DNA from 4 places in the Pseudomonas sp. GL-RE-29 genome. Region 1 is predicted to be linked to each of the others. Evidence: predicted binding sites of a transcription regulator. Region 1 holds the regulator's gene; each other region holds the start of a gene.
What was found. Region 1 encodes FliA, which starts transcription of late flagellar genes. Its sites were predicted from a motif close to CTAAAGTTTNNNNNNNNNNNGCCGNTAA; they were not measured.
Positions count from the first base shown of each region.

Region 1 (5,819 bases):
GGCGTGGTGTCGCTGTCGCAACTGCTCAAAGTATTGCAAGCGCTGCTCGCTGAACAAGTGCCGGTGCGCGACATTCGCAGCATCGCCGAAGCCATCGCGAACAACGCTGCCAAGAGTCAAGATACTGCCGCATTGGTGGCAGCCGTGCGCGTCGGCGTATCCCGCGCAATCGTCCAAAGCATTGTAGGCACTGACTCCGAGCTGCCAGTTATCACGCTGGAGCCAAGGTTGGAACAAATATTGCTCAACAGTCTGCAGAAGGCAGGACAAGGCTCGGAAGAGGGCGTTCTGCTGGAGCCAAGCATGGCTGAGAAACTGCAGCGTTCGTTGATCGACGCCGCACAGCGTCAAGAGATGCAAGGTCAACCGGTGATTCTGCTGGTAGCCGGTCCGGTTCGCGCGATGCTCTCGCGATTTGGCCGACTGGCAGTCCCGGGTTTGCACGTGTTGGCTTACCAGGAAATTCCTGACAACAAGCAAGTGACCATCGTTGCGACAGTAGGGCCCAACGGCTGAGGTAGTGGTTTATGCAAGTTAAGCGTTTTTTCGCCGCCGATATGCGTCAGGCCATGAAGCTGGTTCGTGATGAGCTGGGCGCCGATGCCGCCATCATTGGCAACCGCCGCATTGCCGGTGGTGTCGAGCTGACGGCTGCCCTGGATTACAAGCTGTCGGCGCTGGCTCCGCGCGTGCCGAACATGGAGCTCGAAGACGAGCTGCGCAAGACCCAATCGCGGATCGTCACCGCCCAGGCTGAATTGAGCCTGCGTAGTGATGGCGAGAGCGACAATGCGACCAATCGCCAGTTGTTCGCCGGCCTGCCGCTGACCGCCGCCGAACCGCTGATCGAACCAACCTACAGCGAGCCTCGTCGTCCTGCACCGGCCGCCGCACCTGCCTCCAGCGGTGTGGACCCACGGGCGTTCGATTCCATGCGTTCCGAGCTCAACAGCCTGCGCGAACTGATGGAAGTACAGCTCGGCTCGCTGGCCTGGAATCAACTGCAAGGCAGCCGCCCGGCTCAGGCCAACCTGTGGCGCCGTTTGCAGCGCATCGGGCTCTCCGGCCCGTTGTCGCGGGATTTGCTGGCGCTGATTACCGATATTGAAGAACCCCGTCAGGCCTGGCGCATGTTGCTGGCGCATCTAGCGCGGATGATTGCCACACCGGAAATTGAACCGCTGGAAGAGGGTGGCGTGATTGCCATGGTCGGCCCTGCCGGCATGGGCAAGACCACCACCCTGGCGAAATTGGCCGCCCGTTACGTGCTCAAATACGGCGCGCAGAACATTGCGCTGGTGAGCATGGACAGCTTCCGCATCGGCGCCCAGGAGCAGCTCAAGACCCTCGGTCGGATTCTCAACGTGTCGGTGACGCACGTTGATCCGGGCCAATCGCTGGTCCAAGCGCTGGATCCACTGCTGCGCAAGCGCGTGGTGTTGATCGACACCGCCGGCCTGCAGGCCAGCGATCCAGCGCTGCGCATGCAGCTCGAAAGCCTGGCCGGACGAGGCATCAAATCAAAAAATTATCTGGTCCTGGCAACCACTAGCCAGAAACAGGTTCTAACCGCCGCTTATCACAGTTACAAGCGTTGCGGGCTTGCCGGCTGCATTCTGACTAAACTGGATGAAACGGCCAGTCTGGGCGAGGTGTTGAGCCTGGCCATCAGTCATGAGTTGCCAGTGGCTTACCTGACCGATGGCCCGCGGATTCCGGATGATTTGCATCTGCCGCGTCGTCATCAGTTGGTCAGCCGCGCCGTCAGCGTGCAAATGCAGGAAGAACCCAGCGAAGAAGCCATGGCTGACATGTTCGCTGACATCTACCACAGTCCGACCAAGCAGGTTGGCTGAGGTAAAAATGAATCGTTTTTGTACCTACATCGATGGTCTGCCATGCATTGTTCCGTTTGTGAACGCGCAGCCAGTAATGTGGCCTCCGTCTATGCAAGACAAGGTAAAGAAATAACATGGGCAGCATGCATCCCGTACAGGTGATCGCGGTGACCGGCGGCAAAGGTGGCGTCGGGAAGACTAACGTGTCAGTGAACTTGTCCCTGGCTTTGGCTGAGCTTGGCCGGCGCGTCATGTTGCTGGACGCCGACCTGGGCCTGGCGAACGTCGACGTTCTGCTAGGGCTGACACCCAAACGTACTCTGGCCGACGTGATCGAAGGCCGCTGCGAGCTGCGCGACGTCCTGTTGCAAGGGCCGGGCGGCATCCGCATTGTTCCGGCGGCGTCCGGCACCCAGAGCATGGTTCATTTGAGCCCGGCGCAACACGCCGGCCTGATCCAGGCCTTCAGCGACATCGGCGACAACCTCGACGTACTGGTGATTGACACCGCTGCGGGTATTGGTGACTCGGTAGTCAGTTTTGTACGTGCAGCGCAGGAAGTGTTGCTGGTGGTCTGCGACGAGCCGACTTCGATCACGGACGCCTACGCACTGATCAAATTGCTCAACCGCGATTACGGCATGAATCGTTTCCGCGTCCTGGCCAACATGGCCCAGAGCCCGCAGGAAGGCCGCAATCTGTTCGCCAAACTGACCAAAGTTACGGACCGCTTCCTCGACGTCGCCCTGCAATACGTCGGCGCCGTGCCATACGACGAAAGCGTGCGCAAGGCCGTGCAGAAGCAGCGCGCGGTCTACGAAGCGTTCCCGCGTTCCAAGTGTTCGCTGGCGTTCAAGGCCATCGCGCAAAAGGTCGATACCTGGCCGCTGCCTGCCAACCCGCGCGGGCACCTGGAGTTTTTCGTCGAGCGCCTCGTGCAACAAACGGCAGGACCCGTGCTATGACCGCCAGCGGTTACAACCTCTACAAGAAGTCGGCGCGTGACGCGCAGTACGAGCTGATCGAGCGTTACGCGCCACTGGTCAAACGCATTGCCTACCATTTGCTGGCACGCCTGCCAGCCAGTGTCCAGGTCGAAGACCTGATCCAGGCCGGGATGATCGGCCTGCTTGAAGTATCAACAAAATATGACGCCAGCAAAGGCGCGAGTTTCGAGACGTACGCGGGCATTCGAATCCGCGGCGCGATGCTCGATGAAGTGCGCAAAGGGGATTGGGCGCCACGTTCGGTCCACCGCAATACCCGGATGGTCAGCGACGCCATTCGCTCGATTGAAGCTAAAACCGGCCGTGACGCTAAAGATCATGAAGTTGCGGCCGAACTCCAATTGAGTCTCGACGATTATTACGGGATTTTGAACGACACCCTGGGCAGCCGCTTGTTCAGTTTCGACGATCTGTTGCAGGACGGCGAACACGAAGGGCTGCACGAGGATGGCGCGAGTGCTCATCTCGAGCCGTCACGCGATCTGGAAGATGAACGCTTCCAGGCAGCGCTGGCGGACGCGATTGCCAATTTGCCGGAGCGTGAGCGACTGGTGTTGGCGCTGTACTACGACGAAGAGTTGAATCTCAAGGAAATCGGTGAGGTCCTGGGAGTCAGCGAATCTCGGGTCAGCCAGTTACACAGCCAGTGCGCGGCCCGTTTGCGGGGGCGTTTGGGAGAGTGGCGAGCGCGCTGAAGGCAGTGTGGGGGCACTGCGACGTGGCTGGTGGGGTGTTGAACCGCGCCGGTCTCGATCCGTTGTACTCCAGACAGTCATCGAGTGCTTTGCCAGATTGATTGAAATGGCGCGTCCAGGTGCTGGGCGCGTTTTAGTCTGCTTGGAGGTCGAATTGGACAAGAACATGAAAATCCTCATCGTTGATGACTTCTCAACGATGCGGCGGATCATAAAAAACCTGTTGCGTGACCTTGGGTTCACCAACACGGTCGAGGCTGACGATGGCACCACTGCCATTCCGGTTCTCAACAGCGGGAGCATCGACTTTCTGGTAACGGACTGGAACATGCCTGGCATGACCGGTATCGATCTGCTGCGCCACGTGCGTGCCGATGAAAAACTCAAGCATTTGCCAGTGCTGATGGTGACCGCTGAAGCCAAGCGCGAACAGATCATCGAAGCGGCCCAGGCCGGTGTTAACGGCTATGTGGTCAAACCCTTCACGGCCCAGGCGTTGAAAGAAAAAATCGAGAAGATTTTCGAACGCATCGGTTGAACTGCGCCACGGGGGAGCTATGGGGCATAACGAATCATCCCAGGGCGATTTTGAATCGACCCTGAAAAAACACGCCGTCGAACTGGTCGCGAGCCTTGAAAAAGGCAGGTTTGGCGATGCTGTGCAATTGATCCATGAGCTCAACCAGACCCGTGACCGCGGCCTGTATCAGGAAGTGGGCAAGCTCACCCGCGAGCTGCATAGCGCGATCGTCAATTTCCAGATTGACCCGAACATGCCGCAAGCCGAGGAAGTGTCGCAAATCACCGACGCCACCGAGCGTCTGGGGTATGTGGTCAAACTGACCGAGGCGGCCGCCAATCGCACCATGGACCTGGTGGAAAACGCCACGCCGCTGGTCAACAGCCTGGCTGACGAAGCCCAGGCGTTGAGCACGGATTGGGGGCGGTTCATGCGCCGCGAAGTCGGCGCTGAAGAGTTCCGCGAACTGGCCCGGCGAGTCGACGGCTTCCTGGCACGCAGCAGCGCAGACAATCGCGCGGTGTCGAGCAACCTCAACGACATTCTGCTCGCCCAGGATTACCAGGACCTCACCGGTCAAGTGATCAAGCGAGTGACCCAACTGGTCACCGAAGTCGAAAGCAATTTGCTCAAGCTCGTGCTCATGGCCAGTCAGGTGGACCGCTTCGCGGGCATCGAACATGACCGTGAAGCGATGCTTGCAGAAAAAGATCCACAAAAACATCTCTCTCAGGGTGAAGGTCCGCAGATTCATGCCGATAAAAGAGAAGACGTTGTGTCCGGTCAGGACGATGTGGACGATTTGTTATCCAGCCTGGGATTTTAGAGTTTTAGAATTTTAGGTTTTTTGGGTTTTTAGACCTGTAGGAGCACACCCTTAATGAGCTTCGGCGCCGATGAAGAGATCCTTCAGGATTTCCTGGTTGAGGCCGGCGAGATTCTAGAGCAACTGTCCGAGCAACTGGTCGAGCTGGAAAGCCGTCCGGATGATGCGGATTTGCTCAATGCAATTTTTCGCGGTTTTCACACTGTAAAAGGGGGCGCCGGCTTCCTCCAGCTCAACGAGCTGGTGGAGTGCTGTCACATCGCCGAGAACGTTTTCGACATCCTGCGCAAGGGCGAACGTCGCGTCGACTCGGAATTGATGGACGTGGTTCTCGAAGCACTGGACGCGGTGAACAGCATGTTCAGCGAAGTCCGCGAGCGCAGCCCGATCACGGCCGCGACGCCGGAGTTACTCGCGGCGCTGGCCCGTCTGGCTGAACCGCAATCGGCTGACGAAGCCGCTCCTGCGCCTGTCGCCGAGGTTGAAGCACCTGTTGCCGAAAGCGAATCGGGTGACATCACCGACAATGAATTCGAACAACTGCTGGACTCGCTGAACGCCGTCAAGGCCCAGGCCGAGGCGCCGGCGGCTGCTCCAACGCCTGCGCCTGCCAGCGATGCGGCGTCCAGCGACGAAATCACCGATGCAGAGTTCGAGTCGTTACTCGACCAGTTGCACGGTAAAGGTCAGTTCGCCGTTGACGCGGTGGCCGCGTCTGCTGCACCTGTCGCGCCTGAAGCCCCGAAAGCACCAGGCGACAGCTCCGACATTACTGACGACGAATTCGAAGCACTGCTCGACCAGCTTCATGGCAAAGGCAACTTTGCTGTCGATGCGCTGGAATCGGCCATTGCTTCGGTGCCGACACCTGCGGCACCCACCGCCGCCGCGGCGGGCAGCGATCTGATCACCGATAACGAATTCGAAGCATTG
Region 1 covers NZ_JAGYGD010000006.1:129,978-135,796, reverse strand. Annotated here, with positions in the region: gene flhA (flagellar biosynthesis protein FlhA) at 1-516, shown strand, start outside; gene flhF (flagellar biosynthesis protein FlhF) at 528-1,856, shown strand; gene fleN (flagellar synthesis regulator FleN) at 1,973-2,803, shown strand; gene fliA (RNA polymerase sigma factor FliA) at 2,800-3,540, shown strand; gene KGB21_RS07770 (chemotaxis response regulator CheY) at 3,707-4,078, shown strand; gene KGB21_RS07765 (protein phosphatase CheZ) at 4,098-4,886, shown strand; gene KGB21_RS07760 (chemotaxis protein CheA) at 4,941-5,819, shown strand, end outside.

Region 2 (5,819 bases), on a different contig from region 1:
GTGGATCAACAAGGAAATCGAGATCGCCAAGCGCATGGGCAAGGTGATCATCGCGATCAAACCGTTCGGCGCCGAGCGCATTTCCACGGTGGTGCGTGATGCGGCACATGCCGAATGTGCGTGGAACACCAACAGCATCGTCAGCAGTATTCGTCAGCACACGGCGGTGTAACCATGCGCAAGGGACTGTTTATCGGCATCAATAACTACGCCCATATTTCCCAGCTAAGTGGCTGCAACAATGACGCCATGGCCATGGCCTCGGTGCTCAAGACTGACGCCAACGGCGATCCGAACTTCAAGAACATCGTGCTGACCTCCGCCGAGGATTACCTGAGCCGGGAAAAACTCGAAGACCAGATCCGCGAGCTGTTTTCCGGGGACTGCAATGTGGCGCTGCTGTACTTCGCCGGTCACGGCAGCTTCGACACCGACACCGACGAAGGCATGTTGATCCCGCAGGACTACAAGAGCGCCAAGGATGGGATTCGCCTCAGCGACATCCTGAACTGGGCGAGCAAAGCCACGAAGATCAAAAACAAAGTGATCATTCTCGATTGCTGCCAGGGCGGATCAGCGGGGGAAATACGCGCATTGCGCAGCGAAAGCAGCGTGATTGGCGAGGGCATGACCATTCTCACGGCGTGCAAAAAACAAGAGCCGGCAATGGAAGGCGCCGGGCACGGCGTCTTCACAGGTTTGCTGCTTCAGGCGCTGCACGGCGGTGCCGCGAACATCCTCGGCAAAATCACCCCGGGCAGCCTCTATTCATTTGTCGACAACGCCCTCGACGCCTGGGAACAGCGGCCAGTGTTCAAGACCAACGTTTCGCAGTTCATTTCCTTGCGCGAAGTCTCGCCACTGATCCCCAAGGAAATCCTGCGCAAACTGCCTGACTGGTTCGCCGAAGCGGAATCGGTGTACCCCCTCGCCCCCAGCTTTGAGCCCACCGAGCCTGAATTCAATCCAGAGCACGGCGAAGTCTTCGCCCAACTACAAAAGTGCAACCGCCACAGCCTGATCGAGCCGGTGGATGCCGAGCACATGTATTACGCCGCCATTCATTCCACTGGATGCCGCCTCACCGCCCTCGGCGCCTATTACCGTGAACTCGCGATCAAGGGACATTTCTGATGCCAGTGTTTATCAGCTACCGCCACATGGATCGCGCCCATGCGATCAACATCAACACGCGCCTGATGCAGGCGAACATCAAGACCTACCTCGACGTGCTGGACCCAGAATCCCAGACCACCGATGACATCACAGGCGTCATCACCCGCAACATCACCGAGTGCACGCACCTTCTGGCGGTAGTTTCGGAAAAGACCGCATCGTCCTGGTGGGTGCCGTTTGAAATCGGCGAAGCGACGATCAGCAATCGACGCATCTGCTCGTTCAAGACCGGTCCGACAGAGCTGCCGCTGTTCCTGGACAAATGGCCGAAGCTCACCAGCGACAAGGACATCGAGTTCTTCATTGATGCTTATCGCAACGAGGTGACGCTCAAGCGTTCAATCGCGCTGGAATGGGTGACCGGAAGCGAATCCGCGCGCACGTTCAACAAGACCAATGCTGATCGATTCCACAGTGACTTGAAGTCCAGGATCAATCGTGGTTTCTGAGGTCAATGCGCATCGATTTATTCCGGTCACGCCGATGGTCCGCGTAATCGTTCATCGCCAGCAAGCCGGCTCCTACTGGACTTCGAGAACGGAGCTTTTTCTTTGGGGAAAAGGACTTCACTGCCCCCCGGAAAAATGCAAACAACGCAAAACTTGTAGGAGCCGGCTTGCTGGCGATGGTCTCAAGTACGCCGAGTGGGTCCAGACAGCCCGCGTCATCGTTAACGACGATCGCCAGCAAGCCGGCTCCTACAGGAGGGGAAACGCGGTACTCCTGTAGGAGCTGCCGAAGGCTGCGATCTTTTGATCTTGATGCACCACAACAAAAAGCCGACATCTCTGTCGGCTTTTTGTTGTCGATCACTGCTTCGGTGGTTCACCCGGTTTCGGCGCCGGATCATCGAACAGGTTCAGACGCTCACGAAGTTTATGTGCCGGCAACGGTTCCTTGTCCGCCGGCAACGCATTCGGATCAGCTGGCGTCGCTGATTCAGTTGCCGGAGCAGCCGAACCTTGCGGCGCATCAGGTGCCGGTTCCGCCCCCTGCGAACCTTCGATAGCACGCTGGGCTTTCTTGGTCAGCACGATGATGTCGATACGACGGTTCACCGGATTGAACGGATGTTCGCGGTCGAACAGCGCCGACGAGGCGTAACCCACCACCCGCGCCACTTGCTGGTCCGGATAGCTGCCCGCCACCAGCGCACGGCGAGCGGCGTTGGCACGGTTGGCCGAGAGTTCCCAGTTACCGAAATCGCCGGTGCCGATGTACGGCTTGGCATCGGTGTGGCCGCTGATGCTGATCTTGTTCGGCACCGCTTTGATCGTGTCGGCCATGGCCAACAGGATGTCTTCGAAGTACGGCTTCAGACGCGCCGAGCCCGAGTCAAACATCGGCCGGTTTTCCGCGTCCACGATCTGGATGCGCAAGCCGTCCGGCGTGATCTCGAACAGGATCTGGTCTTTGAATTTCTGTAGCTGCGGATTTTCTTCGACCTTGTTCTGCAATTCTTGCAGCAACAGTTCGAGGCGCTCCTTCTCGACCATCTCGGCCATGCCTTCGACCTGTTCGGCGTCGACGGTCACCTTGTCCGGCTGCGGCTGGGATTTCACCTCGGGGTTGAGGGTGTTTTCCGGCGCCAGGGTCGGTGTGCCGCCCAAGTCAATAATGTACGGCGTGCCGCTTTCGGAGAAGCCGATCGGGTCCTTGAAGTAACCGGCGATGGCGATCTTCTGTTCCGGCGTGGCCGTGGACAACAGCCACAACACCAGGAAGAACGCCATCATCGCCGTGGCGAAGTCGGCGAAGGCGATTTTCCAGGCGCCCCCGTGATGCCCGCCGGCGATGCGCTTGACGCGCTTGATGATTATCGGCTGGTTATTTTCCATTTCTTAGCGACCACGAACCGCTTGTTCCAGCTCGGCGAAGCTTGGACGGTGCGCCGGGTACAGAACCTTGCGCCCGAACTCCACGGCCAGCGACGGCGGCATGCCGGAAGCCGAAGCCACCAGCGAGGCCTTGATGGCTTCGTAAACGTTCAGCTCTTCCTTGGCATCGTGGGCCAGGGAATGAGCCAGCGGGCCGAAGAAGCCGTAGGCGGCGAGAATACCGAAGAAGGTACCCACCAGTGCCGCACCGACGTGCAGGCCGATGGACTTCTGGTCGCCCTCACCCAGGGACGCCATGGTCACCACGATACCCAGTACTGCAGCGACGATACCGAAACCGGGCATGGCGTCGGCGATGCCGTTCACCGCGTGGGAGGGGTGCTCCAGGTCTTCCTTGAGGCTGTACAGTTCCATGTCGAACAGGCCTTCCAGCTCATGGGGAGCCATGTTGCCGGAGGACATGATGCGCAGGTAATCGCAGATGAACGCGGTCATGCGCTCGTCCTTGAGGACTGCCGGGTACTTGGCGAAGATCGGGCTCGCGGCGGCGTCTTCGATGTCACCTTCGATGGCCATCATGCCTTCGCGGCGGCTCTTGTTGAGGATCTCGTAGATCAGGCCCAGCACTTCAAGGTAGAAGCCGTGGTTGAAACGCGAACCGAACATGCTCAAAGACTTCTTGAGCACGTGCATCGTCATGTAGCCGGGGTTGGCCTGCAGGAATGCACCGAGGGCCGCACCACCGATAATCATGACCTCGAAGGGTTGAATCAGGGCGGCAATTTTGCCGTGGGAGAGCACGTATCCGCCGAGCACGCTCGCGAATACGACGATGATGCCGATTATTTTAGCCATAGGTAGGAGAGCACTTACTGAGTCGGGTTCAAGGTCATATTCGGAAGTTAAAAAATCTCTTCTTCTACTTATCGGCAAAACTGCGCCAGACTATAGCCAGTTCAGGCGAAAAGCCAATTTGACCCGCTCCGGGCACCGTTAACGCTGACGATGATCGCCTCCAGACATGCCTAACGAAACGAACGTTCCGACGCTAAAACCGACCACTCTCGAAGGCTGGGTCAAGCTTCTCGATGGCGTGCGCCTGCCGGTTCCGCAACACAGCCATGACCGCGTCAGCCGGGCGATCCGCAACAGTCGCAGCTCGCTGCGCGACATCGCCGAATTGATGCAGGACAGTCCGGCCCTGGCCTTGAGCGTGATCCGCGAAGCCAACCGGCACACCCATGGCAACATGACCGAGCCGGCGGAGAACCTTGAAGTCGCGATCAATCGTCTCGGTTTGAAGCGCACCGAAGAACTGCTTGAGCGGTTGCCCGCGCTACCGCAGGCCGAGATTCCGAAAGCCCTGCGCCAACTGCAAATGATCAGCCAGCACGCCACGCAACAGGCCAACGGTTTTTTTGCCAGCCGCCTGGCGCGCCTGTGGCAGGACATCCACTGGGGCAGCCTGCTGTTTCTGTCGCCGCTGTGGCCATTGGCGTTGACTCATCCGCAATTGCTCGAAGAGTGGGAGTTGCGGGTCATCTATAAAGGTGAGTCGGCGCGAAAAGTCGAAAAACAGCTGTTTGGCGTGCCCCTGCTGAAAATCGGCCTGGCCCTGGTAGACATCTGGCGCCTGCCCATTTGGGTCCAGCAAGGCTATCGACTGCTGCTGACCGAACAACGGGAACTGGTGAAAGTCCTGCGCATCGCCCGCGACAGCGAGCACCCGTTGCGTCAGCAAAACCGCCTTGACGACGATCCGAACCTGCGCCGCTGGCTCAATCAACCGGCCAACACCGTGTTGCTGGCCAACGGTCTGGCGTTGTCGGCGCAACAGGCCTGGGACAGTCCGCACAGCGAGCGCTGGCAATACCTGACCAGCCTTTACCTGCAAATGCCGATGGATGAGTTGCAGCAACAGTTGCACCAACAGGCGGCGAACAGCGCACGGCATCACGCCATGCCTAACCTTTGGCACCCCGCCGAAGCGCTGATCTGGCCGTGGGGCATGAACCGCGTTCACGCCGGGTTGCTTGCGGCGCCAGCGCCTACCGCTGAAGACTTGGCGAAGTGGCGCAAGCAATGCGCTGAATTGCTGGTCGAGCCGAGTCGATTCACCAATGCCATGCACCTGACCACGTCCGCCCGTGACGCACTGGTCGCGTGTGGCATGCGCCGAGTGATGATTTTGATGGCCGATCGCACACACGCCAATCTGCGAGTACATCAGACCGCTGGATTACCGAAAGAAGTGGCCGGGCTTAATTTCGCGGTCAGCCAAAGCAACGTGCTGCAACGCCTGCTCGCGCAACAGGCTCAGGTACGCCTGACGCCGGCGAACAACGCGCAATTTTCTGCCCTGCTACCCAACAACCTGCGTGCGCAATTCAGCGGTGAACATCTGCTGCTACGCTCGCTGGTCAACAATGGCCGGGTGATCATGATTGTGGTCGCGGATCAGGGCGGCGGGCCGTTTTCGGAAATCACTGTGCAAGCCTTCGGCAAAACCGCGCAGTGCATCGAAAAAGCGCTGCACAGCTTTAGTGAACGCGGCAAATGAGCCTGCGTTACAATCCTCCCTTTTGTGCCCTGGAGACCTCACATGTCTGACTTCTCTGGCTTGCCGCTGGTAATCGAACCGAGCGACTTGCTCCCTCGCCTCGACGCCCGCGAACTGATCCTGGTGGACCTGACCAGCAGCGCCCGCTACACCGAAGGGCATATCCCCGGCGCACGTTTTGTCGATCCGAAACGCACGCAACTCGGTCAGCCGCCGGCGCCAGGCCTGATGCCATCGCAAGCGGC
Region 2 covers NZ_JAGYGD010000024.1:67,263-73,081, forward strand. Annotated here, with positions in the region: gene KGB21_RS19685 (TIR domain-containing protein) at 1-172, shown strand, start outside; gene KGB21_RS19690 (caspase domain-containing protein) at 175-1,134, shown strand; gene KGB21_RS19695 (toll/interleukin-1 receptor domain-containing protein) at 1,134-1,625, shown strand; gene KGB21_RS19700 (hypothetical protein) at 1,609-1,866, opposite strand; gene motB (flagellar motor protein MotB) at 1,986-3,014, opposite strand; gene motA (flagellar motor stator protein MotA) at 3,018-3,869, opposite strand; gene KGB21_RS19715 (HDOD domain-containing protein) at 4,036-5,574, shown strand; gene KGB21_RS19720 (rhodanese-like domain-containing protein) at 5,617-5,819, shown strand, end outside.
Region 2: the regulator FliA is predicted to act here: its motif matches at 3,938-3,965, upstream of motA (flagellar motor stator protein MotA).

Region 3 (5,819 bases), on a different contig from region 1:
CCGAGAATCACCAAGTGCGCGCAGTGATCGAGGTTCTTCATCAACGGCTGGAAGAACTCGCGCAACTGTTTGAGCTGATCGGTCTGCACCAGGTGACTGGCATCGAATACCATAGCCTTGAGTTTCGGACCGTGGCCGGGAATCCATGCGGTCGCCATGGAGGGTTCGGTGCCGTAGCTGTAGATCGCGTCGGTCAGGCGGTTGGCGAAGGCGCTGACTTTTTCCGCCAGCGGCCCGCCGCCGATCAGCAATGCGCCTTCGACCGGGCGCAACCGGCCTGCTTGCCAGCGTTCCAGGCGTACCGGCGAAGGCAGGCCCATGGCCCCGACCAGACGATGGCCGATGGACGAATTGGCGAAGTCGATATAGCGGTCAGACATGGAACGCGCTCCGGCAGCTGGGGTTCAAAGTGTGGACCACGAATGGCGATCAGTCGTTCGATCCACGAGATAAGGCCTACGCTTGATCATTGTAGGAGCTGCCGCAGGCTGCGATCTTTTTCAGAATCAAGATCAAAAGATCGCAGCCTGCGGCAGCTCCTACAGAGGACGGTGTTCAGATCAGATATTTCATCAGGAGCTTTTCATGACTCAACTGCGCCGCGTCGCGATCATCGGCGGTAACCGGATTCCCTTCGCCCGTTCCAACGGGCCGTACGCCACCGCCAGTAATCAGGTCATGCTCACCGCCGCGCTCGAAGGGTTGATCGAACGCTACAACCTGCACGGCTTGCGCATCGGCGAAGTGGTCGCGGGGGCGGTGCTCAAGCTGTCGCGGGACATGAACTTGACGCGCGAGTGCGTGCTCGGTTCGCGGCTGTCGCCGGCCACTCCGGCCTATGACATCCAGCAGGCCTGCGGCACCGGGCTGGAAGCGGCATTGCTGGTGGCGAACAAGATTGCCCTCGGCCAGATCGAGTGCGGCATTGCCGGTGGCGTCGACACCACCTCCGATGCGCCAATCAGCGTCAGTGAAGGGCTACGCAAGATTTTGCTGCAAGCCAATCGCGCCAAGAGCTCCGGCGACAAACTGAAAACTTTCCTGCAATTACGGCCCCGGCATTTGATCCCCGAGTTCCCGCGCAACGGCGAGCCGCGCACCGGTTTGTCCATGGGCCAACATTGCGAACTGATGGCGCAGACCTGGAACATCCCCCGCGAAGAACAGGATCGGCTGGCACTGGAGAGTCATCAAAAACTGGCCGCGTCCTATGCCGAAGGCTGGCACAACGATTTGATGACGCCGTTTCTCGGCCTTACCCGCGACAACAACCTGCGCCCGGACTCGACGCTGGAAAAACTTGCCGCACTCAAACCGGCCTATGAAAAAAGTGCCAAAGGTACCCTGACGGCGGGCAACTCCACACCGTTGACCGATGGTGCGTCGCTGGTGCTGTTGGGCAGTGAAGCGTGGGCACGGGAACGCGGCTTGCCGATTCTCGCTTACCTGCGCGATGGCGAGGCGGCGGCGGTTGATTTCGTCAATGGCGCCGAAGGGCTGCTGATGGCCCCGGTGTACGCGGTACCGCGTTTGCTGGCACGCAACGGCCTGACGCTGCAGGACTTCGATTACTACGAAATTCACGAAGCCTTCGCTGCGCAAGTGCTTTGCACGTTGAAGGCCTGGGAAGACGCGGAGTACTGCAAAACCCGTCTCGGCCTGGACGCTGCACTGGGCTCCATCGATCGCAGCCGGCTCAACGTCAAGGGCAGTTCGCTGGCAGCGGGGCATCCGTTTGCTGCCACGGGCGGGCGCATCGTCGCCAATCTGGCGAAACTGCTTGATGCTGCTGGGAAGGGCCGTGGCTTGATCTCGATCTGTGCGGCGGGAGGGCAGGGCGTTACCGCCATCATCGAACGCTGATTTCTGATGTGGAATGGCGTCCTGTGGGAGCTGGCTTGCCAGCGATGGGGATTGCACATTCGACATCTCTGTTGCCTGACACACCGCTATCGCTGGCAAGCCACACAGGTATCACCGGTGTTGAATAGACCTTCGGCATGGCCTAACGTCGGCCCCATCAGCCGTCTCGCAACATAAGGCCAATCAATGTCGACTAGCGGACAAGTCTCCCTCGAGCGAAGCATTCCTCCCATCACCGTGCTGCCGCGTCCGCTGTATGCGCGGGTGGAGAGTCTCAACGCGGGTTCCTGGACCCCGTCCCATCGCCACGACTGGGTGCAGTTTTCCTATGCCATCAGCGGCGTTCTCGGTGTGCACACCGCTGAAGGCAGTTTCTTTGCGCCGCCGCAGTGGGGCATCTGGATTCCGGCGGATCTTGAACATCAAGTGGTGACGTCGATGCGCGCCGAGATGCGCAGCCTGTACGTGCGACGCGAGGATTGCCAGTGGGCGGACGGACGTTGCCGGGTGCTGGAAGTGACACCGTTGGCGCGGGAGCTGATCAAGAGTTTCTGTTTGCTGCCGGTGGAGTATCCGCAGGGCGACAGCCAGGAAGCGCGGCTGGTGAGCGTGTTGCTGGATCAACTGGCCGGGTTGCCGGAAGTCGGTTTTTCCCTGCCGTTACCCCGCCACGTACGGTTGCTGGGGCTATGCAACGAGCTGATTGGAAATCCCGATCGCAACGTGACGTTGCAAGAGTGGGCAGAGCGACTGGGGACCTCGGAAAAAACCCTGATGCGCCTGTTCCAGCGTGAAACCGGGTTGAGCTTCCGGGGCTGGCGGCAACGTGCGCGGTTGCTGTCGTCGTTGAGTTTGCTGGAGGAGGGCGACAGCGTGACCAATGCCGCGCTGGCGTGTGGGTATGACTCGACGTCGGCGTTTATTGCGGCGTTCAAAAGTCTGTTCGGGTTTACCCCGGGGGAGTTGTTTCGGCAATAATTGTGGCGAGGGAGCTTGCTCCCGCTGGAGCGCGAAGCGCTCCCAATTCAGCCCGCGCGGCGTACCAGATGGCCCGCGTTGGCAGGATTACGACTGCTTCGCAGCCGAGCGGGAGCAAGCTCCCTCGCCACAGATATCTGTACTGGTTGTCAGGTGCGGAAGCGTCGAACCAACCCATCCAGCTCATTCGACAGCCCCGCCAGACTCTGCGAGTCCAGTCGCGCCGAGTTCGCCAGTTCCGCCACCAGCTGCGCATCGCCATGGATCTGGCTGATGTGCCGATTAATATCTTCGGCCACTTGATGCTGTTGCTCAGCAGCTGTGGCGATCTGCGTGTTCATGTCGCGAATCACATCCACCGACTCACGAATCTGCCCGAAACTGCTGCGTGCTTCGCCAATGCGCGTGACCGATTGCTGCGACACTTCCAGGCTCGCATGCATCTGCTGAGTGACCTGGCTGGTGCGCTTGGCGAGGTTGCCCAGCAACCCGTCGATTTCCGCCGTGGAGTCTGCCGTGCGTTTGGCTAGCGCCCGCACTTCGTCCGCCACCACCGCAAAACCCCGACCTTGTTCGCCGGCCCGTGCTGCCTCAATGGCCGCGTTCAGTGCCAGCAGGTTGGTTTGCTCGGCGATCGAGCGAATGGTGCCGAGGATCGACTGAATGTCATTGCTGTCGCGCTCCAGTTGTTGCATCGACTGCGCCGACTGTTCGATTTCCTGGCTCAGGCGATCGACGCTGCTCACCGCCGCGTCGATCTGCTGCTGACCTTCGCGCGCCTGGCGCTGACCACTGTCGGCCGATTCGGCGGCCTGACTGCAAGAGCGCGCTACTTCATTGGCGGTAGCGACCATTTCATGGAACGCGGTGGACACCATGTCCACGGCCTCACGCTGGCGACCGGCGGCTTCGGCCATGTCGCTGGACACTTGGGTCGAGCTTTTGGACGTGGCGAGAATTTTCGTCGCGGCACCGCCAATGCTCTGGATCAGGTTGCGAATCGCGGTCAGGAACTGGTTGAACCAGCTGGCCAGTTGCGCGGTTTCGTCGCTGCCACGTATTTGCAGGTTTTTCGTCAGGTCGCCTTCACCCTGGGCAATGCCTTCGAGGCCATCGGCCACGCTGCGGATCGGACGCACGATGACGCTGGCGAAACTGGCGCCGACCACGGCGAAGATCACCGCCAGTACCGCCGCGATGATCGCGATCAACCAGGTCAGTTGGGTCGCCGTGCTCATCACGTCGCTTTGTTTGATCAGGCCGATGAAGGTCCAGCCCAGCTGCTCCGATGGCCAGACGTTGGCCATGTAGCGTTCGCCGTTGAGTTCGACTTCAACCAGGCCTTTGCCGGCCTTGGCCAGTTGTGCATAACCCTCACCGAGGCTGCTCAGGGCCTTGAAGTTGTGTTCCGGTTGTTTCGGGTCGACCAGTACGGTGCCGTTGTTTTCCAGCAGCATCAGGTAACCGGTTTCGCCGAGCTTGATCTGTTTGACCAGTTCGGTCAGCTGCTTGAGCGACACGTCGATACTGACCACGCCGCCGTTGGTGCCCAGTTTATTGTCGATGGTGCGCACGGTGCTGACGTAGGACGTATCGTTTTCGGCCCAGTAATAGGCCTCGGTACGGAACGGCTTGCCCGGTTTGGCCTGGGCCGCCTTGTACCACGGACGCTGGCGCGGGTCGTAGTTGGCCAGCTTGGCATCGTCCGGCCACGACACGTAACCGCCGGCGGCGGTGCCCAGAATCGCGTAGGCATAGGACGGGTGGGCGTTGCCCAGGTCCTGCAGGAAGCCGAAGAGTTTCTTGTCCGCCTCACCCTGAGGAACACTCGCGGCGTTGGCGCTCATGTAGGTCTTGAGGCTGTCGTCGGAGTTGGTGATCAGCGGTTGCTTGGCCAGATACTCGACGTTCTGGCTGATGCCGTCGAAAAACAGTTGCATGGCATTGCTGACCTGACGGATTTCACGACCGCTGCTGTCGACGAATCCGTCCTTGGCGTCACTGCGCAAGTTCAGCACAACGAGGGTGGCGACCAGCACCACGGGCAAGCAGGCGATGATTGCAAACGCCCAGGTCAACTTCTGTTTGATGTTCATCCGCGCTCCAGATTTTCTTGTAGGCCCACGCAGTGCAGATGACTCGCGGTTTATTGGCAGCCGTAAACGTTCTTGTGAACCCGGATCCGTGAGTGCGGCATCGTTATTGTTGTCGGAACGATTGTCGGACAAATCAGTTTGTCACTTAGGACTTCGGCGGCGGTCGGAGGAAATTGAGGACTGTTTTGAAAAATCCTGCGCAGGGTATGAATCCGGATGTCAGCTTCTGTCACAAATGCCCTTGCAGCCCGCAGACTACAAGTGCTGCGGCCTCGGCTATGATCCAGAGCGGCCGGTGATGGACCGCAGGTTTTCGTGATGAAAACGGCACATTGTGTGCATCGGCAATGTTCATAGGTCGGCACCCCCTCCCCCGATTGAGTGGATTGCCGTATAACGAATGACTTTCGCGTGTTTGGTAATAAAGGACCCACAATAAAAGCTGATGAAGACTCCAAAACGCATTGAACCCCTGATCGAGGACGGTCTGGTCGACGAGGTGCTGCGCCCACTCATGAGTGGTAAAGAAGCAGCTGTTTATGTGGTGCGCTGCGGCAACGAGTTACGTTGCGCGAAGGTCTACAAGGAGGCGAATAAACGCAGTTTCCGCCAGGCGGCCGAGTATCAGGAAGGCCGCAAGGTACGCAACAGCCGTCAAGCCCGGGCCATGGCCAAGGGTTCCAAGTTTGGCCGCAAGGAAACCGAAGACGCCTGGCAGAACGCTGAAGTGGCGGCGCTGTTCCGTCTGGCCAGCGCCGGTGTGCGAGTGCCCAAGCCGTATGACTTCCTCGAAGGCGTGCTGCTCATGGAACTGGTGGCCGACGAGTACGGTGATGCCGCGCCGCGTCTGAATGACGTGGTGCTGGAGCCGGATCAGGCGCG
Region 3 covers NZ_JAGYGD010000022.1:26,507-32,325, reverse strand. Annotated here, with positions in the region: gene KGB21_RS18630 (3-oxoacyl-ACP reductase) at 1-380, opposite strand, end outside; gene KGB21_RS18625 (acetyl-CoA C-acetyltransferase) at 586-1,863, shown strand; gene KGB21_RS18620 (AraC family transcriptional regulator) at 2,050-2,841, shown strand; gene KGB21_RS29650 (methyl-accepting chemotaxis protein) at 2,991-3,719, opposite strand; partial or broken gene KGB21_RS29645 (cache domain-containing protein) at 3,849-4,937, opposite strand; gene KGB21_RS18610 (PA4780 family RIO1-like protein kinase) at 5,383-5,819, shown strand, end outside.
Region 3: the regulator FliA is predicted to act here: its motif matches at 3,748-3,775, upstream of KGB21_RS29650 (methyl-accepting chemotaxis protein).

Region 4 (5,819 bases), on a different contig from region 1:
ATGAAACGCTGGCCCTTATCAGCGTTGCGAGGAAGAGAGCAGAAGGTGTGCCGGTTTTTGATTCTTTCTTTAAATCAGAGGCTTACGAGTTTTGTCCGGGAGCTTGTTCTTCAAGCTGTTACAACGGTGAGACAAAACTTCGTGCGCGGGACCGTCTAAATCGCTTGCGAGGCTCTAGACCGGGGATTGTGGGGGAGTGTTTCAAGCCTTTAACAAATGAGGGCGTTGCAGGCGAGAGTGCCGCAAATGCGACGTTTGAAGGCGCATGGCTGTTTCAGGAATGGACACTTTTCACCCAAAAGAGGGTGAGCGCTGGGTGAAATCCCCCAAAATCAGGGTTTGTAGCCGAGTAGCCCGCCTACCGCCTCGAACGCCTGTATGCGCCGCGTGGCCCAGTCGCCTTGCAGGATTTGAACGGGTTGCCGATGCTTTTCCAGCCAGGCTTTAGTCATGCTGAAAAACGCCTGGCGCTCACTGAGTTCAGGCTGACAACGCTGACCGTCGTCGGTCCATTCGACGTTTTCCGGCGACAACAGCAGATGTAGATCGTACTGCCGCGCCAGGAGTGCTTGTTCGATCCAGGCCGGGCAGTCGCCGAAAAGGGTCTGGCTCCACAGAATGTTGCTCAGCAGATGCGTGTCGAGGATCAGCAGCTGTGGTTCTCGGGCGCGAGCTTCGTCCTCCCAGGTCAGCTGGCCAAGGGCGATTTCAGGAATGTCCGCCAGGGTGGTGTCCCGTGGATTCTGTTCGATGAACCAGCGTACATACTCATCCACCAGAACCCCGCCAAAATGCGCCTGCAACTCGGCGGCCAGCCAGCTTTTACCGCTGGATTCGGGACCTGTCAGCACCAGGATTTTCATGTGCGCAACGCCGGGGCCGCGCGCCATTCGCGCCAACCCTGCACCGCAAGCAGCAAGAAGAGACCGTACAAAGCAGCGGTCAGATAAAGCTCTTTGTAAACGAACAGGCCTACGAAGATCACATCCACAGCGATCCACAGCGGCCAGCATTGAACGCGCTTTTGCGCCATCCAGACCTGCGCCACCAGGCTGAAGCCGGTCAGCGCCGCATCGAGCCAGGGCTGGGCGGCGTCGGTCCAGTGAGCCATTGCAGCACCCAGCAACAAACTGCCAATCGCCCCAAGCGCCAACCCCAGCAACACCGACTGGCTGCCAAGCCGACTGACCTCGCGTCCTTGCTGCGCCACGCCTGCCCGAGTCCACTGGCGCCAGCCGTAGATCTGCAATCCGGCGTAAATGACCTGAAGCAACATGTCCGAATACAGCTTCACTTCGAAAAAGATCCAGCTATATATAAGCACCATGACCAGGCCGATCGGCCAGCACCAGGGGTTCTGTTTGACCGTCAACCAGACGGCAATGACACCGAGGGCGGCGGCAAACAGTTCGAGCCCGGACATGGGGGTTCCTTGGGGGAAGTTGAAGAGGGGGCGGATTGTACCCGAAGATCAAAAGATCGCAGCCCTGTAGGAGCTGCCGCAGGCTGCGATCTTTTTCGGGTTAAACCCGGAACTGCTTGAGCAACCCGTTCAACTGTTCACTCAACCCCTTGAGTCGCACACTCGCCGCGCTGGATTGTTCGGCTGCCAGCGCAGTGCTGTGGGATAGACCGGCGGCCTGCGTGACGTTCTGGTTGATGTCTTCGACAACATGGGCCTGCTGCAAAGTCGCGCTGGCAATCGATGCATTCAACCCGTTGAGGTTGCGCAACGCCTGGCCGATGGCATTCAGGCTCGCGCCAGCCAGTCCGGCTTGCTCGATGGTCAACTGCGATGCCCGGCTGCTGTCGCCGATCACCTTGACCGCGGCTTCGGAATGACTTTGCAGGCGTTCGATCATCGACTGGATTTCCGCGGTCGACTTCTGCGTACGCTGGGCCAGCAACCGCACCTCGTCTGCCACCACCGCGAAACCGCGACCTTGCTCACCGGCGCGGGCAGCTTCAATGGCCGCATTAAGGGCCAGCAGGTTGGTTTGCTCGGCGATCGAACGGATCACTTCCAGAACGCTGCCGATTTGAGTGCTTTCGGCAGCAAGGGTCCGGATCACTTCCACGGCTTGATCGATGGTGGAAGACAAGGTGTCGATCTGTTGCAGGCTGCCATCAATATTGACCTGGCCTTGTCTAGCCTGCGCTTCGGCGTCGCGCATTTCGCTGGCGGCATGTTCGGCGTTCTTCGCCACATCCTGCACGCCGTAGGTCACTTCATTAATAGCAGTGGCAACCAGTTCCATCTGTTGTGATTGTTGCTGGCTGCGATGCTGGGCCTGAGTGGCGTCGTTGCCCAGTTCGCTGGAAGACTGGCCGAGTGCGCTGGCGGATAGCTGTAGCTCACTGATCACCTGGCGCAACTTGGCGGTGAAGGCATTGAAGTGCCGGGCCAGTTGCGTGACTTCGTCATGGCCATGGGTGTCGAGGCTGCGGGTCAAGTCGCTTTCACCACTGGCAATGTTGGCCATCGCGTTCACGGTTTCCTGAAGCGGACGGACGATGCTGCGCGCAATCAGCAAAACCAACGCCACCATGACCAACGCAATCGCCAGGCCGATCACCGAGGCTTTCCAGACTTGACCATAGAACTCGGCTTGCATGTCGTCGATGTACACGCCCGAGCCGATCACCCAGCCCCAGGGCTCGAACAGTTTGACGTAGGAGGTTTTTTCCACCGGCGCGCTTGCGCCCGGTTTCGGCCAACGGTAGTTGACGATCCCCGCGCCCTTGCTTTTGGCAACCGCGACCATTTCGTTGAACACCGCAAAACCGTCCGGGTCGCGGATCGCCGAGAGGTTCTGGCCATCGAGTTTCGGGTTGGCCGGGTGCATGACCATCACTGGCGTCAGATCATTGATCCAGAAGTAATCGTTCTGGTCGTAACGCAGGCCACGAATGGCCGTCAGCGCCTGCTTCTGCGCGACGTCGCGGGTGAGGGTGCCGGCGGTTTCCAGATCGTGGTAATAGGTGAGAATCCCACTGGCGGTTTGCACCACGTGCTGGGTTTTCTGCGCCTTGGCGACGTACAAGTCGTCGTGAATCTGCTTGAGCATCAACACGCCCAAGGCCAGCAGCATCATGACGGCCACGACCAAGATGAGCCACAACCGCCGGCTGATCGACATATTGCGCAAGCTGTTCATAACGCGGTGCTCCGTTCTTGTTCTTGTCATAAATGATCACCAGCCTTCTACCGTACCTATTACGCGGCAGCGCTCATCAGGCTTGTCTGATAGGATTTCGGCCCCGCGCGACAAAACCTGAGACCAAAGTGATTTTTCACGTGATTTTCAGTGGTTTGTGTGGATTATTTGCACGCGGGACTTCAGCGATGCTGATCGCAGTCAATGTTTTGAAAAATATTAACGGGGCATGCGCCGGCGCACAGCCTTTTGGGGGATTGATGGATCTTTGGACTGCCTTTCAGGCGTTGATACTTGGGGTTGTGGAAGGGCTGACGGAGTTTTTGCCGATTTCCAGTACCGGGCACCAGATTATTGTCGCCGACCTGCTCGACTTCGGTGGTGAGCGTGCCATGGCCTTCAACATCATTATCCAGCTCGGGGCAATCCTGGCGGTGGTGTGGGAGTTTCGCCGGAAGATTTTCGACGTGGTCATCGGCTTGCCGACCCAGCCCAGTGCACGGCGCTTTACCGCGAACCTGTTGATCGCGTTCCTGCCGGCCGTAGTATTAGGGGTGGTATTCGCCGACCTGATTCACCATTACCTGTTCAACCCGGTCACCGTCGCCACCGCATTGGTCGTGGGCGGTATCGTCATGTTGTGGGCCGAACGGCGCCAGCATGAAGTGCATGCCGAAACCGTTGACGACATTACCTGGAAAGACGCTTTGAAAGTCGGCTTCGCCCAGTGTCTGGCGATGATTCCGGGCACCTCGCGCTCCGGCTCGACGATCATCGGTGGGCTGTTGTTCGGCTTGTCGCGCAAGACAGCCACCGAGTTCTCGTTCTTCCTGGCGATGCCGACCATGGTCGGCGCGGCCGTGTATTCGGGCTACAAGTACCACAAGCTGTTTGTCCCGGCTGACTTCCCGGTGTTCGCCATCGGCTTCGTGACCGCCTTCATCTTCGCGATGATTGCCGTGCGCGGGCTGCTCAAATTCATCGCCAGCCACAGCTATGCGGCATTCGCCTGGTATCGCATTGCGTTTGGCCTGCTGATTCTGGCGACGTGGCAGTTTGGCTGGGTGGACTGGACGGCGGCCAAGCCATGAGTGATGGCACTGCGCGCAATAATCGCGGAGGCGATTCCGGCGGAGGGATCCGTAATCCACGGCTGAAATGGCTGGTGTTTGCGATCTTGTGCGCGCTGCCGCTGTTCGGTTCGATGTCGTTATGGCTGCGCGGGGTTTCGCTGATTCCCTTGGCGGCCTACGGCATCGTCAGCGTGCTGGCGTTCTTGCTGTACTGGAGTGACAAACGCAAGGCCCGCGCCGACACCTGGCGCACGCCGGAAAACGTTCTGCATGCAATGGAATTCGCCGGTGGCTGGCCGGGTGCGTTGCTGGCGCAGCAGGTGTTTCGGCACAAGACTCGCAAAGTCTCTTTTCAACTGGTGTTCTGGTTGATCGTGCTGCTGCACCAGGTGTTCTGGATCGACATGCTGTTTCTCGGCGCAAATCTGCTCGCATTGTTCTGACGGTGCAATCCTGTGGCGAGGGAGCTTGCTCCCGCTGGACTGCGCAGCAGTCCCTTTTTAAGAGGGCCGCTACGCGCCCCAGCGGGAGCAAGCCTCGCCACAGGTGATTCGTTTTACAGCAACAACCCGATCTGCGTTCTTTTGGGCAACTTGCTGACGACCAGTTGATGGGAGCGTCGCAACAAGCCCTGCAATTCCTCAGCGCCCAAAGGGTAGGGCGTCGCCATGATGATCCACTGGGCCCGCGCCAAATAAGGTGCCGGATGAATGCCCGGACGGTCGCAATGGCCGAGAAACAAGTCCTTGTCGACCTTGAAAGCCAGCGATGCACCTCGCAGGTTCTGCAAGGCGAACATCTTGTTGCCAGCAATCGAAAACACCCGCACGCCGCCCCATTTGTAATCTTCCCGTGCACCGGGCAGCGCCAGGCAAAAAGCCGCGACATCCTCTTCGCTCATGCGTCCAGCCTTCATATCAATCGGTCCCCGCAGGCATTGAATGTTTCGATCAGATGGTCGAGCCAGGCCCGTACGGCCGGCATGACACCCCGTCGATGAGGGTAGACGGCTTGCAGCCAGCCACCCGGCAGCGACCATTCCGGCAACAATTGCACCAGCGAACCGTCGGCCAGTTCCTGCTCGCAGTACATCATCGGCAGCGTGGTAAAACCTTGGCCGGCGAGGGTACAGGTCTTGCGCACGATGAAATCGTCGATGCCCAGACGCGCTTCCATGGCCAAATCGTGGCTTTTGCCCTGGCGATCCACCAGGCGGATGTGCACCATGCGATCGGGTTCGAGGGCGCCGAGCACTGGCAGGCCTTTCAAATCATCGGGGTGATTGATCTCATGCCCCTGCAGAAACGCGGGGCTGGCCACCATCAGCATCTGCGCCTGGCGCAAGCGGCGGGTCACCAGCAGCGGGTCTTCGTCGCCCGGTTCACGCACACGCAAAGCGACATCCACACCTTCGGTGACCAGGTCGACGCGACGGTTGACCAGCATCACCTCCAGTTGCACCTGGGGGAATTTCTCCAGAAAGTTGCTGATCACCCCCGGCAGCATCTCGTGGGCCAAGCCGACGGGGGAGGATACGCGCAAGCGCCCGCGAGGTTCGCTGGACATGCTGGCCACCGCCTCGTCGGCC
Region 4 covers NZ_JAGYGD010000017.1:20,767-26,585, reverse strand. Annotated here, with positions in the region: gene KGB21_RS15595 (AAA family ATPase) at 333-863, opposite strand; gene pnuC (nicotinamide riboside transporter PnuC) at 860-1,423, opposite strand; gene KGB21_RS15585 (methyl-accepting chemotaxis protein) at 1,524-3,158, opposite strand; gene KGB21_RS15580 (undecaprenyl-diphosphate phosphatase) at 3,419-4,249, shown strand; gene KGB21_RS15575 (DUF1294 domain-containing protein) at 4,246-4,674, shown strand; gene KGB21_RS15570 (MmcQ/YjbR family DNA-binding protein) at 4,788-5,147, opposite strand; gene KGB21_RS15565 (LysR substrate-binding domain-containing protein) at 5,144-5,819, opposite strand, start outside.
Region 4: the regulator FliA is predicted to act here: its motif matches at 3,253-3,280, upstream of KGB21_RS15585 (methyl-accepting chemotaxis protein).